One region of the Streptomyces sp. NPDC006393 genome, then DNA from elsewhere that is predicted to be linked to it. Evidence: predicted binding sites of a transcription regulator. Region 1 holds the regulator's gene; the other holds the start of a gene.
What was found. The regulator HrcA, encoded in region 1, represses chaperone genes, less so after heat shock. The targets are predictions, from matches to a motif close to TTNGCACTCNGNNNNNCNGAGTGCNAA.

Region 1 (3,407 bases):
ACTCCACGACCACGCCCTCGACGCGCAGGTCGTCGCCCCACACCTTCTCGACCAGCTCGGCGTCGTGCCGGCCCTCCACATAGATCCGCCCGGCGCGGGCCACGCGCGCGCGTGCGCCGGGGACGGCGACCGAGCCGGAGGCGGTGCGGGTGGGCCGTAGCGGAGCCGGCGCGGACGGCCGTACGAGCGTCACCACCCGACCCTCCAGCAGGAACCCGCGCGGTTCCATGGGGAACACCCGGTGTTTGCCGAAGCGGTCCTCCAGGGTCACCGTGCCCGCCTCGCAGCGGATCACCGCCCCGCAGAAACCGGTGTCGGGCTCCTCCACCACCAGGCCCGGTTCCGCGGGTACCTCCGGCACGGCCTTCGGCTTCTTCCAGGGAGGGGTCAGGTCGGCGGAATACTGGCGCATTCGAGTGACGATAGGAGAAGCAAGGCGCCGATCATCGCGACACGCCGAAGCGTGCCGCCAGGGCGTCCCGCTGGGCCCGGACGAAGGCCGCGTCCACCACCGCTCCGTGACCGGGGACGTACAGAGCGTCCTCGCCGCCCAGCTCCAGCAGCCGGTCCAGGGCGGCGGGCCATCCGGACGGCACGGCGTCGGGGCCGGCCTGGGGTTCGCCGGACTCCTCGACCAGGTCGCCGCAGAACACCACCGGTCGGTCGCCCGGCACCACCACCGCCAGGTCGTACGCGGTGTGGCCCGGCCCCACGTTCACCAGCAGCACATCGCGGCCACCCTCCAGCGTGAGGGCCAGTCGGTCGGAGACCTCGTGGCCGGGCCGTACCAGTGCCGCGGCAGCCTCGTCCGCCGCCCGCTCGTCCAGCCCGTGGTGTACGGCGTCCGCGCGCAGCTCCGCCCGCTCGCGGTCGTCGTCGTACACGGCGGACGACCCCTCGGCGGCGAAGACCTCCGCGTCCGGGAACGCCGCCGCTCCGAGCACGTGGTCGAAGTGCGGGTGGGTCAGCGCGAGAAGTGTCACACGGCCACCGGCGAGCTCCCGCGCCTGCGCCCGCAACCGGGCACCCTCCGCGAGGCTCGCCCCGGGGTCCACGAGCAGAGCGGCCCCCGCGCCGACGACCAGTCCCGCCGTGCAGTCCCACACCGGCAGCCGCACCCGGCCGACCCCCTCCGCCAGTCGCTCCCACCCCAGCTCTTCCCAAGTCACCGTCATGCCGCGACGCTAGCCCTCCCGGCATCGGCCTGTCGGCACCAGCCTTGCCGCCGGTATACCCGACGGCCGTACACTGGGCGCGGGAATGCTGGCACTCGTATGCGCCGAGTGCCAGGCGGGAGCCGAGGAAGATTCTGGAGGTGCGCGCGATGCTCAGTGAGCGACGGCTTCAGGTGCTGCGTGCCATCGTCCAGGACTACGTCGGCACCGAGGAGCCGGTCGGCTCCAAGGCCCTCACGGAGCGGCACAACCTCGGCGTCTCACCGGCCACGGTCCGCAACGACATGGCGGCCCTGGAGGACGAGGGCTACATCGCCCAGCCGCACACCAGCGCGGGCCGTATCCCCACCGACAAGGGCTACCGCCTCTTCGTCGACAAGCTCGCCGGGGTCAAGCCGATGACCGCGCCGGAGCGGCGCGCCATCCAGAACTTCCTCGACGGCGCCGTCGACCTCGACGACGTGGTGGCCCGCACGGTGCGGCTGCTGGCGCAGCTGACCCGGCAGGTCGCCGTGGTGCAGTACCCGTCGCTGACCCGTTCGACGGTGCGCCACGTGGAGCTGCTGTCGCTCGCGCCCGCGCGCGTGATGCTGGTGCTGATCACGGACACCGGGCGGGTCGAGCAGCGGATGGTGGACTGCCCGGCCCCGTTCGGGGAGGCCTCGCTCGCGGACCTGCGGGCGCGGCTGAACAGCCGGGTCGCCGGCCGCCGCTTCACGGACGTGCCGCAGCTGGTGGAGGACCTGCCCGAGGGCTTCGACCTCGAGGACCGCGGGACGGTCTCCACGGTGCTGTCCACGCTCCTGGAGACCCTGGTGGAGGAGAACGAGGAGCGGCTGATGATCGGCGGCACCGCCAATCTGACCCGCTTCGGACACGACTTCCCCCTCACCATCCGGCCCGTCCTGGAGGCGCTGGAGGAGCAGGTCGTCCTGCTGAAGCTGCTCGGTGAGACACAGGATCCGGGCATGACCGTGCGCATCGGTCACGAGAACGCCTACGAAGGACTCAACTCCACGTCCATCGTGTCGGTGGGCTACGGTTCGGGCGGCGAGGCAGTCGCCAAGCTCGGCGTGGTCGGACCGACCCGCATGGACTACCCGGGAACGATGGGAGCGGTACGCGCAGTGGCACGGTACGTCGGACAGATCCTGGCGGAGTCGTAAGTGGCCACGGACTACTACGCCGTTCTCGGCGTGCGTCGCGACGCGTCGCAGGAAGAGATCAAGAAGGCCTTCCGGCGGCTCGCGCGCGAGCTGCACCCGGACGTCAACCCGGACCCGAAGACCCAGGAGCGGTTCAAGGAGATCAACGCCGCTTACGAGGTGCTGTCGGACCCGCAGAAGAAGCAGGTCTACGACCTCGGCGGCGACCCGCTCTCGCAGTCGGGCGCGGCGGGTGCGGGCGGCTTCGGCGCCGGCGCCTTCGGCAACTTCTCCGACATCATGGACGCGTTCTTCGGCACGGCGTCGCAGCGCGGACCGCGCTCGCGCACCCGCCGGGGCCAGGACGCCATGATCCGGCTGGATGTGGAGCTGGACGAGGCCGCCTTCGGCACCACGAAGGACATCCAGGTCGACACGGCCGTCGTCTGCAACACCTGCAACGGCGAGGGCGCCGCGCCGGGCACCTCCGCCCAGACGTGCGACATGTGCCGTGGCCGCGGTGAGGTCTCGCAGGTCACCCGGTCCTTCCTGGGCCAGGTCATGACGTCCCGCCCCTGCCCCCAGTGCCAGGGCTTCGGCACCGTCGTGCCCACCCCGTGCCCGGAGTGCGCGGGCGACGGCCGCATCCGCGCCCGGCGCACGCTGACGGTGAAGATCCCGGCCGGTGTGGACAACGGCACGCGCATCCAGCTCGCGGGCGAGGGCGAGGTCGGCCCCGGCGGCGGCCCGGCCGGTGACCTGTACGTCGAGATCCACGAGCTGCCGCACCCGACGTTCCAGCGGCGCGGCGACGACCTGCACTGCACGGTCACCATCCCGATGACCGCGGCGGCCCTCGGCACCAAGGTGCCGCTGGAGACCCTGGACGGCCTGGAGGAGGTCGACATCCGACCGGGCACGCAGTCCGGCCAGTCGATCCCGCTGCACGGCCGGGGCGTCACGCATCTGCGCGGCGGCGGCCGGGGCGACCTCGTCGTCCACGTCGAGGTCCAGACCCCGAGCAAGCTCGACCCCGAGCAGGAGCGCCTGCTGCGCGAGCTGGCCAAGCTGCGCGGCGAGGAGCGGC
Region 2 (3,407 bases), on a different contig from region 1:
GTACGACACCACGTCCTCACCCGGAACGCCGCCCGGGGAGAACATGCGGGTCATCGGCGCCATCACGATCCGGTTGGGGACGGTCAGGCCGTTCAGCGTGACGGGACGGGACAGGATCGAGGCCGCGCGGGAGGCGGACCCGGAGTCGGCGGGACCGGACTCGGGGGCCGTTCCGGAGGCGGTGACGGTCATGGGGGGCTCCTTGGCGGGACACGACGACGGCATGGATACCGCATGGTATGTGCACGCGCATGGAACGCGTACAGCGGTGTCAACCGTGAGATGCGTTACGTCATTTCCGCCGCCCCGCCGATGTGGCCCGGAACACGCCCGAGGGCGGCACCCCCTGTTTCCAGGGAGTGCCGCCCTCGGTCCGTGAAGGACGGTCGATCAACCTCAGCGGGTCGATCAGAAGTCCATGTCACCGCCCGGCATGCCGCCGCCGGCCGGCGCGGCGGCCTTCTCCGGCTTGTCGGCGATGACGGCCTCGGTGGTCAGGAACAGCGCGGCGATGGAGGCGGCGTTCTGCAGCGCGGAACGGGTCACCTTCGCCGGGTCGATGATGCCTTCCTTGACCAGGTCGACGTACTCGCCGGTCGCGGCGTTCAGGCCGTGACCCGGGGTCAGGTTGCGCACCTTCTCCACCACGACGCCGCCCTCGAGGCCGGCGTTGACGGCGATCTGCTTCAGCGGGGCCTCCAGCGCGAGCTTCACGGCCTGGGCGCCGGTCGCCTCGTCACCCTCGAGCTCCAGCTTCTCGAAGACGTTGGTGGTCTGCAGCAGGGCCACGCCACCACCGGCGACGATGCCCTCCTCGACGGCCGCCTTGGCGTTGCGGACGGCGTCCTCGATGCGGTGCTTGCGCTCCTTGAGCTCGACCTCGGTGGCGGCACCGGCCTTGATGACCGCGACACCGCCGGCGAGCTTCGCCAGGCGCTCCTGGAGCTTCTCGCGGTCGTAGTCGGAGTCGCTGTTCTCGATCTCGGCGCGGATCTGGTTCACGCGGCCGTTCACCTGGTCCGAAGAGCCGGCACCGTCGACGATGGTGGTCTCGTCCTTGGTGATGACGACCTTGCGGGCCTTGCCCAGCAGGTCGAGCGTGGCGTTCTCCAGCTTGAGGCCGACCTCCTCGGAGATGACCTCGCCGCCCGTGAGGATGGCGATGTCGCCGAGCATGGCCTTGCGGCGGTCGCCGAAGCCCGGGGCCTTGACCGCGACGGACTTGAAGGTGCCGCGGATCTTGTTGACGACCAGGGTCGACAGGGCCTCGCCCTCGACGTCCTCGGCGATGATCAGCAGCGGCTTGCCCGACTGCATGACCTTCTCCAGCAGCGGGAGCAGGTCCTTGACGGAGCCGATCTTGGAGTTCGCGATGAGGATGTACGGGTCCTCGAGCGACGCCTCCATGCGCTCCATGTCGGTGGCGAAGTAGGCGGAGATGTAGCCCTTGTCGAAGCGCATGCCCTCGGTGAGCTCGAGCTCCAGACCGAAGGTCTGCGACTCCTCGACGGTGATGACGCCTTCCTTGCCGACCTTGTCCATGGCCTCGGCGATCAGCTCGCCGATCTGGGTGTCGGCGGCGGAGATGGAGGCGGTGGAGGCGATCTGCTCCTTGGTCTCGACCTCCTTGGCCTGGTCGAGCAGGGCGGCGGAGACGGCCTCGACGGCCTTCTCGATGCCACGCTTCAGGGCCATCGGGTTGGCGCCGGCGGCGACGTTGCGCAGGCCCTCCTTGACCAGGGCCTGGGCGAGGACGGTCGCGGTGGTCGTACCGTCACCGGCGACGTCGTCCGTCTTCTTGGCGACTTCCTTGACCAGCTCGGCGCCGATCTTCTCGTACGGGTCCTCGAGCTCGATCTCCTTGGCGATGGAGACACCGTCGTTGGTGATCGTGGGGGCGCCCCACTTCTTCTCGAGGACGACGTTGCGGCCCTTGGGGCCGAGGGTCACCTTGACGGCGTCCGCGAGCTGGTTCATGCCGCGCTCGAGGCCGCGCCGCGCCTCCTCGTCGAACGCGATGATCTTGGCCATGTGAAGTGGTCCCTCCAGGACTGGGGGTGATTCCTTCGGACCGCGCCCGCGCCCGCGACGGACGGCTCGCCGGCCTCGTGGTTCCTTGCCCCACCCGGCCCGCGGGCCTCACCGACCCGGTCCTTCGCTGTCACTCTCACCTTCAGAGTGCTAACGCCAATGATTAGCACTCGACCCACCCGAGTGCAAGGCGCGCTCGCGAAGCGAGCCCCTCGGGGTGACGGCCGGGCCGGCGGCGCGCGCGTGCGGCGACACACCGAAGGGCCCGCACCCCGGGTGGAGGTGCGGGCCCTTCGAAAGCTGATCGCTTGCGGTGGTCGCGCGAATCAGGCCGTGACGCGGACCATGTCCGCCTGCGGGCCCTTCTGGCCCTGCGAGATCTCGAACTCGACCCGCTGGCCCTCTTCCAGCGTGCGGTAGCCGTCCATCTGGATCGCGCTGTAGTGGACGAAGACGTCCGCACCACCGTCGACCGCGATGAAGCCGTACCCCTTCTCCGCGTTGAACCACTTGACGGTGCCCTGAGCCATGCCTAACTCCCCTATTACTGGCCCTTGCACAGATCCACACTTCGCGGACCCGGGTCAGACCTCACCCCCCGTGGACGGGGGCGTGCGCCGGAACGCGTCGACCGCGGCTGAATGTATCTGTCCAACTGCCGTCTGCAACAGGTCAATCGGACGAGAATTCTGGACGGACCGGGTCCGGAATATGACGAGAATTCATCTTGATTCAGGGCAAGTCGGGCCCCACAAACAAGACAAATGCCGCGAAAAACCCGCACACTTTGGCTACTTCTTATCGGCGTGCGGCAGGAATCCAGGGCTTCCCGATCCATGGATCAGGGGCGCGTTCCCCAACTGTACCGCGCTCAATCACGCAGAACGGCCCCCTCCGCTTCTCTTACGGAAGGGGCCGTTCCGTGAACAGCCGGTAACCGAGTTACCCAGGGTAATGGTCAGCCGCCGGCGACCGCGGGGATGATCGACACGCCCGCGCCGTTCGGGGTGGCGGTCTGAAGACCCTGCTCGAAGCGGACGTCGTCGTCGTTGACGTAGACGTTGACGAAGCGGCGCAGCTTGCCCTGGTCGTCCAGGACGCGCGCGGCGATGCCCGTGTGGTTCTTCTCCAGGTCGGAGATGACCTCGGCGAGGGTCGCGCCCTCGGCGCTCACCTCGGCCTGTCCGCCGGTGTAGGTGCGCAGGATGGTGGGGATGCGAACGGTCACGCTCATACGAGGCCAGCCTCTCGGAAGGAGTCCAGGGTCGGGCGGATGGTCGCGGTCAGGCCGGTGCCCGCGACCGCGTCCAGGGTCTTCAGGCCGTCGCCGGTGTTGAGGACGACGGTGGTCTTCGTCGGGTCGAGTACGCCGCTGT

Region 2: a site for HrcA is predicted at 2,195-2,221, ahead of groL (chaperonin GroEL). Genes of this name have one in related genera too.

What each region holds. Positions count from the first base shown of each region.
Region 1 is NZ_JBEXZD010000063.1:15,673-19,079, reverse strand. It holds gene ABZ484_RS24090 (DUF3097 domain-containing protein) at 1-412, opposite strand, end outside; gene ABZ484_RS24085 (MBL fold metallo-hydrolase) at 444-1,175, opposite strand; gene hrcA (heat-inducible transcriptional repressor HrcA) at 1,325-2,341, shown strand; gene dnaJ (molecular chaperone DnaJ) at 2,342-3,407, shown strand, end outside.
Region 2 is NZ_JBEXZD010000001.1:42,091-45,497, reverse strand. It holds gene ABZ484_RS00220 (NADH:flavin oxidoreductase) at 1-192, opposite strand, end outside; gene groL (chaperonin GroEL) at 409-2,031, opposite strand; gene ABZ484_RS00210 (cold-shock protein) at 2,358-2,561, opposite strand; gene ABZ484_RS00205 (MoaD/ThiS family protein) at 2,990-3,265, opposite strand; gene thrC (threonine synthase) at 3,262-3,407, opposite strand, start outside.